2 linked regions of the Rhizobium rhizoryzae genome follow. The protein of the gene in region 2 interacts with the protein of the main gene of each other region in a pairwise test. Links are inferred from orthologs where the notes say so. Each region holds a gene or a part of one and is shown on either strand. Other genes may lie near its edges.

Region 1 (3,876 bases), 150 kb from region 2 along the record:
CTTGTCCAGGCTTTCGAGCGCTTCACGCAACGAACCGCAAACCGTTGGGATCTTCTTCAACTCCTTCGGCGGCAGGTCATACAGGTCCTTGTCCATGGCCTTGCCAGGATGGATCTTGTTCTTGATACCGTCGAGGCCGGCCATCAACATTGCAGCGAAGCCGAGATACGGGTTCTGAGCCGGATCCGGGAAACGAACTTCTACGCGCTTGGACTTGGGGCCTGTTCCGAATGGAATACGGCAGGAAGCAGAGCGGTTGCGAGCCGAGTAGGCCAGCAAGACCGGCGCTTCATAGCCTGGAACCAGACGCTTGTAGGAGTTGGTTGTCGGGTTGGTGAAGGCGTTGATTGCCTTGGCATGCTTGATGATGCCACCGATGTAGTACAAGCAGCTCTCGGAAAGACCGGCATACTCGTCGCCAGCAAAGGTTGGCTTGCCGTCTTTCCAGATCGACTGGTGTACGTGCATGCCCGAACCGTTATCGCCATAGATTGGCTTTGGCATGAAGGTAGCGGTCTTGCCATAAGCATTGGCGACCTGATGCACGACATACTTGTAGATCTGCATCTTGTCGGCATTGCGAACCAGCGTATCGAACTTCACGCCAAGCTCATGCTGCGCAGCCGCTACTTCGTGGTGATGCTTTTCTACGACGACGCCCATTTCGGCGAGAACCGTCAGCATTTCGGAGCGCATGTCCTGAAGGCTGTCGACCGGCGGAACCGGGAAGTAGCCGCCCTTGACGCGCGGGCGATGGCCAAGGTTGCCGGTCTCGTAATCTGTGTCGTCGTTGGATGGCAGTTCCGAGGAATCGAGCTTGAAGCCCGTATTGTATGGATCAGCCTTGTACTTCACATCATCGAAGATGAAGAATTCCGGCTCAGGTCCGACGAAAACCGTGTCGCCGATGCCAGACGCCTTGAGGTATGCCTCGGCCTTCTTGGCTGTGCCGCGTGGGTCGCGGTTATAGGCTTCGCCGGAAACCGGATCCAGAATGTCGCAGATCACGACCATGGTGGACTGGGCGAAGAAGGGGTCCATGTGTACTGTTGCCGGATCGGGCATCAGTACCATGTCGGATTCGTTGATTGCTTTCCAGCCGCCAATGGAGGAACCATCGAACATGACGCCATCGGCGAACATGTCCTCGTCGACGGCTACGACGTCCATCGTGACGTGATGCAGCTTACCCTTGGGGTCGGTAAAGCGCAGGTCCACGAACTTGACGTCATTCTCCTTGATCTGCTTCATGATGTCGCTTGCGGTCGTCATGGAATCTCCCATTAATCAATATGTTAGTCGTTTGCCCGGCTCTAGTCGGCCGGGTTTGTCAGATTGCGTCTACACCAGTTTCGCCGGTGCGGATGCGAACAACTTCTTCAACGTTGGAGACGAAGATCTTGCCATCGCCAATGCGTCCAGTTTGAGCCGCGTTGCGGATCGCATCGATCACCGCATCCACGTTTTCATCAGCCAGCACCACTTCCACCTTAACCTTCGGAAGGAAGTCAACAACATACTCAGCGCCGCGATAAAGCTCGGTATGCCCCTTCTGGCGACCGAAACCCTTCGCTTCCGTTACTGTAATGCCCTGCAGCCCGACCTCTTGAAGCGCTTCTTTGACTTCGTCCAGTTTGAAAGGCTTGATGATCGCTTCAATCTTCTTCATGAGAAAATAACTCTCCGCTTCTCCCTCGAAAACGGGTGATGCCCGTTTGCCCAACTAGATGCACGTAGCGTGCCAACCGCATGGAGCGGCAAAGAATTTTTGGTTCCGGATCTAGAACCCTCCTCCTGCTTGATTGCAGGCTATGGTTTCACGATGCACAATGCAAGGGGAAGCTGGTGAGAGAGGGTTAGTCCGAAAGTGCACACGAAAGTCGCATTTAAGCGAGTTTAAAAAATATGCAAAAGCACAAAAAATCATCTTAAATTGGGACCTCGTTTGACGTTCAAGAATGAAAACTTGGGGAAATGCTCAAAGATGCTGCGTGATGAGACAATCCTGTTCACGACCGAGGAGGCTGCAGCCGCTGATGCGGATTCGGTAGGGCGTGGAATTGAGATCGCTGCTCTTATGGAACGGGCGGGTTATGCCGTGGCTGCATCCGCACTTCGGCACTTTCCAGAGGCTCGGAAGATCGCAGTTCTTTGTGGCCCGGGTAACAATGGCGGCGATGGTTATGTCGCTGCCAAGGTTCTCGCTAGCCATGGATGCAATGTCGCCGTTTTTTCCTGGGGAAGGTCGAGCGTTGAGGGGGCGGCGAGAGATGCACGAGAGCGGTGCCCGCTGCCGATAGAACCCATTTCCGCCTACGCTCCTGAACGAGATGATCTGGTCATCGATGCCTTGTTTGGTGCTGGATTGACACGACCTTTGCCCGAGCCTGTCCAGACCCTGATCGAGGCTGTGAAGCTTGCCGATGCGTCGGTCCTGGCGGTTGATCTTCCAACCGGCATCTGCGGGAATCAAGGGCGCATGCGGGGTGCGGCGTTCGATGCCGATGTCACCGTCACATTCGAGGCTCGCAAGCCGGGACATCTGTTGATGCCGGGCCGCGCATTCTGCGGCACAGTGGAGGTCGCGTCGATCGGCATGCCAAGACGGATCGTCGAGCAACATGCCCGATCAGTCTCGGTCAACAATCCGAAAGCCTGGCAAATCGAATACCCCTTGATTGAAGCCAATACGCATAAGTACCGTCGCGGGCATCTGGCCGTATTTTCCGGGGGACGCAGCCATACCGGAGCCGCACGTCTCGCCGCTGCCGCAGGCCTTCATGCCGGGGCAGGGCTCGTCACGGTGGGCGTTCCGCCGGATGCACTCGATGTCGCTGCCGCATCGCTGACCGCGGTCATGGTCCGGTCTGTCAGTTCGCGACTGGACGTGGAGCAGTGGCTCTCCGAGGCCAAGATCCACGCCTGCGTTATCGGCCCTGGATTTGGTGTCGGAGAGACGATTCGGGACTACATCGAAGTCCTGGCTGCCAAGCCCTGCGTTATCGATGCCGACGCAATCACGTCCTTCTCGTCTAATCCCGGGCAGCTGTTCGCGACATTCAAGAACATCGGAAGTCCATATATTCTGACGCCTCATGAAGGCGAGTTCGCACGGCTGTTTCCGGATCTGGCTCGAAATGACAGCCTGGGCAAGATAGAGCGTGCCAGACTTGCTGCCGCCCGCTCAGGCGCAGTCGTCATCGACAAGGGACCGGACACGGTAATCGCCGCACCCGATGGACGTTGTCTGATCAATGAGAATGCGCCGCCCTGGCTGGCGACTGCGGGATCCGGAGATGTGCTGGCCGGTATTGCAGGCGCGCATTTGGCGCAGGGAATGCCCGCCTATGAGGCCGCCGCCGCGGCAGTCTGGCTTCATGCGCAAGCGGCGCAACACGCGAAAAGAGGCATGACGGCAGAGGACCTTGTCACGGCAATTCCATCCGCGCTCGAAAGCCTCAATCCCCTTTGAGCTTGTCGAAAAGCCGACGGGCACCGTTGGGTGCGTTGACTTTACCCCCTGTGATGAAGAAAGCGAAGACGTCCCGAGGGGTCTTCGCGGCCTTCCGGTTTGGGGCGTTCAGCGACAGATCGTCCGGCGTGCCGCCCTCGGCGTAGACCGAGATGCGGTCTGCCCATCGTTCGAGCTCAGGTTCCGGATAGCAGGTTTTCACATCATCGGAACCGCGCTGCAGGCGCAGATAGACGAAGTCCGACGTCACATCCGCAAACATCGGGTATTCCTCATGGTCAGCACACACTGCTGCTACGTCGTACTTTGCCAGAAGATCCACGAACGCCTCGCAACAGAAACTCGCGTGACGCGGTTCCACGACGTGGCGAAGAGGCAGGCCGTTGAGCGACTTTGGAAGGAGT
Region 2 (7,660 bases):
TGAACCCCCGATCAACAACAGCAGAAGAACCGGCGATTTCCGTTAATGCGGCACCGATAAGCCCGCCCGTGCAGCTCTCGGCGGTCGCGATCCTAGTCCGGCGGCAAGCATTCAGCTCGATCACCTTAGTTGCAAGGGTCAAAATCTCCGTTGGAAACTGGCTCATTCTCCAACGATCCCGTAAACCACGGTCGCTGTCGCGATTGCCGCGATTCCTTCCTTGCGGCCAATGAAGCCAATTTTCTCGTTGGTGGTTGCCTTAACAGAGCATCGATCGATCGAGATTGCCAATATTTCCGACAGGTTCTGGCGCATGGCGTCGCGATGGGGAGCCACTTTTGGTGCTTCCGCAATCAAGGAGATGTCGGCATTAGTGATGACGCCGCCTTTTCCACGGACAATCTCCGCTGCGTGCGCCAGAAAAATCCGAGATGCAGCGCCTTTCCATTGCGGATCGGACGGAGGGAAATGGTCGCCGATGTCACCTGCGCCGCACGTTGCCAGAAGCGCGTCCGTCAAGGCATGCAATGCAACGTCTGCATCCGAATGACCGCTGAGTTTCTGGTCATGCGGAATAAAGATGCCGCACAGTGTTACGCCATCGCCTGGCACGAGTTGATGGACATCGTACCCATTCCCTGTTCGAACATCCGGGAATCGTTCCTGTGTCTTGAGCTTGGCATCTGCCATGGCAATATCCTGTGCGGTGGTTAGCTTCACGTTGCTTGATGTGCCAGGGCAAAGCCTCACGGCTATTCCCGCCCATTCTGCGATGGAAGCATCGTCGGTAAAATCTGTCCTGCCACTCGTTGCAGCAGCCTCATGAGCGGCAAGAATCGCTTCGAAGCGAAAGCCTTGAGGCGTTTGCGCGCCATAGAGGTTTGCGCGGGGCACCGTCTCCTCAACGACGCCTGATGCATCTGCCCGCTTCAATGTGTCGGTCACCGCCATTGCGGGAAGAACGCCGGCTGCGCCCTCTGCAAGAATGTCTGCGATGGAATCGAGCAACTGATGCTCGACAAAGGGACGGGCCGCGTCGTGAATCATGACATGTGTGACGCCTGATCCCTTCAATGCATTCAAGCCGGCCAAGACGGACATCTGACGTGTCGCGCCGCCCATCACCGAGTGTATGCGGTTCGCATTGCTGAGGTCATCAATTGCTGTTGCGAACAGGTCAGTATCATCTGGATGAATGACGGTAATAATCGAGACGACCTGATGAGTTGGCTGCCACGTAAGAAATGCATTCAACGTGTGCTGAATGACGGGCAGCCCACCGATGGGCCGGTACTGCTTGGGCCCTTGCTCAGGTGCACCGGCACGCTCGCCACGGCCTGCTGCCACAATAACAACGCCAATCCTCATATTTGCCGCCCATCATACATTGATTTTAAGTTCATCCTCTGATTGACAGCGCAGAACTACAGCTTCAAATCCCGGTTTTCCAGCCTCGCGCCCATAAATGACGCATTCGCGAAAACGCTCTTGGCAAAACCTAAATCAATGAATAAAAATAGGGCAGAAATTTCCGATGCCCGAAAGATCATCAATTGAGTCCATTCAATCCTGCAGCGCCATTCTTCATCGGACCGGTCGAGATCCGGAACCGGATCGTGCTTGCTCCGATGTCGGGCGTGACGGATCTTCCGTACAGGCAACTTGCCTGGCGCTATGGCGCAGGGCTGGTGGTGACGGAAATGGTCGCGAGCCGGGAACTCGTCCATAACAAGGGTGAATCCTGGGAGAGGCTGAAAAGTACCGGCATTCGCCCACATATGGTGCAGCTGGCAGGCCGCGAGGCACACTGGATGGCCGAAGCCGCCCGGATTGTCGAGGGCGAGGGTGCTGACATCATCGATATCAATATGGGCTGTCCTGCAAAGAAGGTGACCGGTGGATATTCCGGTTCTGCCCTCATGCGGGATCCTGACCATGCACTGAGCCTCGTGGAAGCTGTGGTTCGTGCTGTTCGCGTGCCCGTCACAGTCAAGATGCGGTTGGGCTGGGATGACAATTCGCTCAACGCGCCCCTGATCGCAAAGCGAGCGCAGGACGCCGGGGTTGCAATGATTACCGTGCACGGGCGGACACGGATGCAGTTTTACGAAGGTCGTGCGGACTGGTCCGCCATTCACGCGGTTCGGGACGTTCTATCCATTCCGCTTGTGGCCAATGGCGATGTCGAGACAGCAGACGACGTGCAGAACATCGTTGCAGCATCCGGTGCGGATGCTGTCATGACTGGCCGAGGCACGCAGGGTCGTCCGTGGCATGCAGGCGTACTGGCTGGTGCTCGGGAACCTGATGTCCGCGAAAAGGCGTCGGTTGCCTGCGAACACTACGAAATGATGCTTGCGTTCTATGGGCGGGAGGCCGGTCTGCGCCATGCCCGCAAACATGTCGGCTGGTATCTCGATCGCAACACGATCGGCGTCCCGGCGGAGCTGAAAGCGAGCCTGATGACAGAGCGGGATCCCGAGCGGGTTCTCAAGGTATTGGAAGATATGATGATCAAAGGCGCGGTTCCTGCGCGTAGGGAGGCCGCATGAGCCCGCAAGCAACAGACAAACTGGCCATGGCGGTTTTGAATTCCGTTCAGAACCCGGTGATCATGGTTGACCAGGAAGGGCAGATTGCGTTCGCAAACTGGGAGGCCGAAGCTTTTTTCGGTGCCAGCGCTACGCATCTCGCCAAGAACAAAATCTCGACCTTCATTCCTTTTGGCAGCCCGCTTCTGGCGTTGATCGATCAGGTGCGGGAGCGTCGTGCGCCGGTCAACGAATATCGTGTCGATCTCTCATCCCCGCGTCTTGGCCAGGAAAAGCTGGTGGACCTGTATGTCGCGCCTGTGGTGACGGATCCGGGCTGCGTTGTCATTGTGTTTCAGGAGAGAAGCATGGCGGACAAGATCGACCGTCAGCTGACCCACCGGGCAGCGGCACGGTCTGTGACCGGCCTTGCATCCATGCTCGCGCATGAGATCAAAAACCCGCTTTCGGGCATCCGTGGCGCCGCACAGCTGCTCGAAACATCGGTCGCAGACGAAGATCGTGCGCTGACCCGATTGATCTGTGATGAGACCGATCGGATCGTTTCGCTGGTCGATCGGATGGAAGTGTTTTCGGATGAACGTCCCGTAGACCGGGTTCCGCTCAACATTCACTCCGTACTCGATCACGTAAAGGCTGTGGCGAAGGCCGGCTTCGCGCGCGATATCAAGATCAGCGAAAACTATGATCCCTCGCTTCCATCGGTCTATGCAAACCGCGATCAACTGGTGCAGGTCTTTCTCAACCTCATCAAGAATGCGGCCGAAGCGATTGGGGACCAGCAGGATGGCGAGATCATGCTGACCACCGCTTATCGGCCCGGCATTCGCCTCTCCGTCGCCGGTACGCGGGAAAAGATCTCTCTGCCACTGGAGTTCTGCGTCATCGACAACGGACCGGGCGTGCCGAGTGATCTTCTGCCCCATCTGTTCGATCCATTCATTACCACGAAAACCAACGGCTCGGGCCTCGGCCTTGCGCTGGTCGCAAAGATCATCGGCGGCCACGGCGGCATCGTCGAATGCGACAGCCAGGCGCGCCGGACGGTTTTTCGCGTACTCATGCCCATGCACAAGGGAGATGACCTTCAGGCTTGAAGGTCGCTGCTGAACACGACAGGAAGTTTGAAATGACTGCTACCATCCTTGTCGCAGATGACGATGCGGCCATCCGGACCGTATTGAACCAGGCGCTGACGCGTGCCGGTTACGATGTACGTATCACCTCGAACGCGGCCACGCTGTGGCGCTGGATTTCAGCAGGCGAGGGTGATCTGGTCGTGACCGACGTCGTCATGCCGGATGAGAACGCTTTCGATCTGCTTCCGCGCATAAAGAAGTCACGCCCTGATCTGCCCGTTCTGGTCATGAGCGCGCAGAACACATTCATGACCGCTATCAAGGCATCGGAAAAGGGCGCCTACGACTATCTTCCGAAGCCGTTCGACCTGACCGAACTTATTGCCATCATCGGGCGGGCGCTTTCCGAGCCGAAGCGCAAGCCGGCCAAGCTGGATGACGACATGCAGGACGGCATGCCGCTGGTCGGCCGCTCGGCTGCGATGCAGGAAATCTACCGCGTTCTGGCCCGCCTCATGCAGACCGATCTGACGCTGATGATTACGGGCGAGTCCGGCACTGGCAAGGAACTGGTGGCACGGGCGCTGCATGATTACGGCAAGCGGCGCAATGGCCCCTTCGTTGCCATCAACATGGCGGCGATTCCGCGAGACCTGATCGAGTCTGAACTTTTCGGACATGAAAAGGGTGCGTTCACCGGCGCGCAGAACCGCTCGACAGGTCGCTTCGAGCAGGCTGAGGGCGGAACGCTTTTCCTGGACGAAATCGGCGACATGCCCATGGACGCCCAGACGCGCCTGCTGCGCGTTCTTCAGCAGGGGGAGTACACGACGGTGGGTGGCCGGACTCCGATCCGTACCGATGTCCGGATCGTGGCCGCAACCAACAAGGATCTGAAGCAGCTCATCAATCAGGGACTGTTCCGCGAGGATCTCTACTATCGCCTTAATGTGGTGCCGCTGCGCTTGCCGCCCTTGCGGGACCGCGCTGAAGACATTCCGGATCTCGTTCGTCACTTCATGCAGCAGGCTGAAAAGCAGGGCCTTGATGGCAAGCGATTCGACACGGAGGCGCTGGATCTGATGAAAGCCTATGCGTGGCCCGGAAACGTTCGCGAACTGGAGAACCTTGTTCGCCGGTTGATGGCGCTCTATCCACAGGAAGTCATTACGCGCGAGATTATCGATACGGAGCTCAGATCCGATGTTCCTGACAGTCCGATCGAGAAAATGGGTGCGCGACCGGATAACATGACGATTGCCCAGGCGGTCGAAGAAAACATGCGGACCTATTTCGCAAGCTTTGGCGAGGCATTACCGCCGCCGGGGCTTTACGACCGCGTTTTGACAGAAATGGAATATCCGCTCATTCTTGCCGCCCTCACGGCAACGAGAGGAAACCAGATCAAGGCAGCGGATCTGCTTGGGCTCAACCGCAACACTTTGCGGAAGAAGATCCGCGAATTGGGCGTTTCGGTCTACCGCAGCTCGCGGACCGTGTAGCCGTCCTTGCCCTTCGAGCTTGACATAGGATCAGGGCTCGTTGCATTTTCGCCACAATGCGTTGCTCAATAGCAACGCAGAAGAGATCGAGTCGCATCCCGGATGCGGTCGTTTTTGCGAAATGAGCGCGTTGGTCGCTGTTTGAGTGCAGGGACTGGGATTGGGGTTAAGCATGGCAGATGCGTTGTCAGCGGCCGCGGGTGAAGAGCCAGCGGCACTGGTGCAGGACCGGCGTGCATCCTTCGCATTGCCCGGGCTTCTGCTTGCAGGCGGCGCACTCATCTGCGCCGTTGCAACTCTTCTCGTGCTTCTCGGCGCTACGCCCATTGCACCGACGTCAAATGTCGTGATCACCTCGGCAGTTCTCAACACGCTTTTCGTGCTGGGGCTGATCTATCTGATCGCACGCGAAGTTTCACGCCTGGTCAAAGCGCGCAAGCGCGGCCGCGCCGCAGCGCGTCTACACGTCCGTATCGTTGTACTGTTTTCGATTGTGGCGATCACGCCTGCTGTCCTGGTCGCGATTTTTGCAAGTCTGACGCTCAATGTCGGTCTTGATCGCTGGTTCTCCTTGCGCACCCAGTCGATCGTCCAGTCCTCGCTGGACGTTGCACGCGCCTATATGCTTGAGAATGCGAGCTATCTGCAGGGTCAGACCGTATCGATGGCAAACGACCTCGAACGAAACCGTGCGATGTTCTATTTGGATCGCACCGGATTCGTTGACCTGATGACGCGTCAGGCCAGGGGTCGTGGAATGCTGGGTGCATTCCTGGTCCGTGAAGATGGCGAAGCGATCGCCCAGGCGGATATCCAGACCGAAAAGCCGCTACCTGCAATCCCCAAGGATGCCTTGGCCAGTTCGGCGGCCGGTCAGCCGACGCTCATTCCGCCTGGCATTACAAACTTGGTTGGCGCGATCATCAAGCTGGAAGCCATCCCTGGCGCGTTTCTCTACACCATCCGTGCCGTCGACCCCAAGGTCATGAGCGCCATGCGGTTGATGGAGGATAATCGGGCGGAGTATCAAGCCATGGAAGCGGGCCGTATGAGCCTGCAGGTCGCCTTTGCCGTTCTCTATCTTGGCTTCGCGCTCATCGTTCTTCTGGCTGCGATCTGGACTGCCATCGCCGTCGCCGACCGTATCGTTCGCCCGATCCGTTTGCTGATCAGTGCCGCGGATAATGTCGCGACGGGCAATTTCAATGTCGTGGTGCCGGTGCGCTCTGCGGATGGCGATGTCGGCAATCTATCGCGAACCTTCAACAAGATGATCTCGCAGATACGCAGCCAGCGAAATGAAATTCTGGAAGCGAAGGATGAGGTGGATGATCGCCGCCGCTTCATCGAGGCTGTGCTTTCGGGTGTCACGGCCGCTGTTATCGGTGTCGAAAACGACCACCGGATCACGATCGTCAATCCATCTGCCGAAGATTTTCTTGGCATGCAGGCCGACCAACTGGTTGGCGAGCGACTTGAAGACGTGGCGCCGGAAATCGATCAGGTTCTGAAGGAGGCAGCGGGCAGGGCGCGTGGAGAGCTGCGCAAGGAAGTGAATCTTGTACGCGGTGGCAAGGAACGCACTCTGAGTGTGCAGGTCACGCGCGAAGAGCAGCGCAGCAGCACTGACTCCTATGTCATCACGCTGGACGACATCACCGACCTTGTCATTGCGCAGCGGTCGACCGCCTGGGCCGACGTCGCTCGACGTATTGCGCACGAGATCAAGAACCCGCTGACGCCAATCCAGCTTTCAGCAGAACGGTTGAAACGTCGATACGGCAAGCAGATAGACGAAAGCGATCGGGCAGTCTTCGACCAGTGCACAGATACAATCGTGCGGCAGGTGGGTGACATTGGCCGAATGGTGGATGAGTTCTCCTCGTTCGCCCGAATGCCGAAGCCGACGAAGGAAAAGGGCGATCTTCGGGATATCCTCCGGGATGCAATTTTCCTGCGCGAAATGGGCGCCAGCCATGTAACGTTTTTCCGCGAACTGGGAGACGAGCGCTTGGAGGGCCTGTTTGACTCGCGCATGCTGGGTCAGGCCTTCGGCAATCTGATCAAAAATGCGGTTGAGGCCATAGAGGCGGTCCCCAGTGACGCCGAGCGCGATGGCCGGAAGGTTCTGGTTCGGTCAATGTTCGATGCGGCGAAGGACCAGTTCCGGGTGGACATCATCGACAATGGAAACGGTCTACCGGTTGAAAACCGGCACCGCATTCTCGAGCCTTACATGACGATGCGGGAAAAGGGCACCGGGCTCGGACTCGCCATCGTGAAGAAGATCATTGAGGAGCACGGCGGCCAATTGGAACTGCACGACGCACCGGCGGATTTCGATCAGGGCAAGGGTGCCATGATCCGTGTGATCCTGCCGCATGTTCAGAGTGCTGCCGCGTCTCAAACAGATATGAACAAGGAAGCAGCTTATGGCGTCTGATATCCTCGTCGTGGATGATGAAGCAGACATTCGGGAAATCGTTGCGGGTATTCTGTCCGATGAAGGACACGAAACGCGGATGGC

Evidence for each region. The genes of interacting proteins can lie anywhere in the genome.
Region 1: the proteins of G6N80_RS18195 (region 2) and G6N80_RS18895 interact in binary tests that used the Escherichia coli proteins (3 or more experiments, as listed by UniProt). The link is inferred for Rhizobium rhizoryzae from one-to-one orthologs.

The regions. Positions count from the first base shown.
Region 1 is NZ_CP049250.1:2,708,615-2,712,490, reverse strand. Bases 1-2,958 are described here. They hold G6N80_RS18895 (P-II family nitrogen regulator), read right to left. Parts: upstream 1,670-2,958; coding sequence 1,331-1,669; downstream 1-1,330. Other genes in these bases: G6N80_RS18890 (NAD(P)H-hydrate dehydratase), read left to right, coding at 1,985-2,958; glnA (type I glutamate--ammonia ligase), read right to left, coding at 1-1,272. Outside these bases: more of G6N80_RS18890, read left to right, coding at 2,959-3,472; G6N80_RS18885 (DUF72 domain-containing protein), read right to left, coding at 3,459-3,876. UniProt on the Escherichia coli protein: P-II indirectly controls the transcription of the glutamine synthetase gene (glnA). P-II prevents NR-II-catalyzed conversion of NR-I to NR-I-phosphate, the transcriptional activator of GlnA. When P-II is uridylylated to P-II-UMP, these events are reversed.
Region 2 is NZ_CP049250.1:2,562,630-2,570,289, forward strand. What follows is about bases 1,600-4,598. They hold G6N80_RS18195 (two-component system sensor histidine kinase NtrB), read left to right. Parts: upstream 1,600-2,548; coding sequence 2,549-3,649; downstream 3,650-4,598. Other genes in these bases: dusB (tRNA dihydrouridine synthase DusB), read left to right, coding at 1,600-2,552; ntrC (nitrogen regulation protein NR(I)), read left to right, coding at 3,682-4,598. In the rest of the region: G6N80_RS18180 (CinA family protein), read right to left, coding at 1-166; G6N80_RS18185 (bifunctional 2-C-methyl-D-erythritol 4-phosphate cytidylyltransferase/2-C-methyl-D-erythritol 2,4-cyclodiphosphate synthase), read right to left, coding at 163-1,368; more of dusB, read left to right, coding at 1,554-1,599; more of ntrC, read left to right, coding at 4,599-5,133; G6N80_RS18205 (sensor histidine kinase NtrY-like), read left to right, coding at 5,306-7,576; nitrogen assimilation response regulator NtrX, read left to right, coding at 7,566-7,660.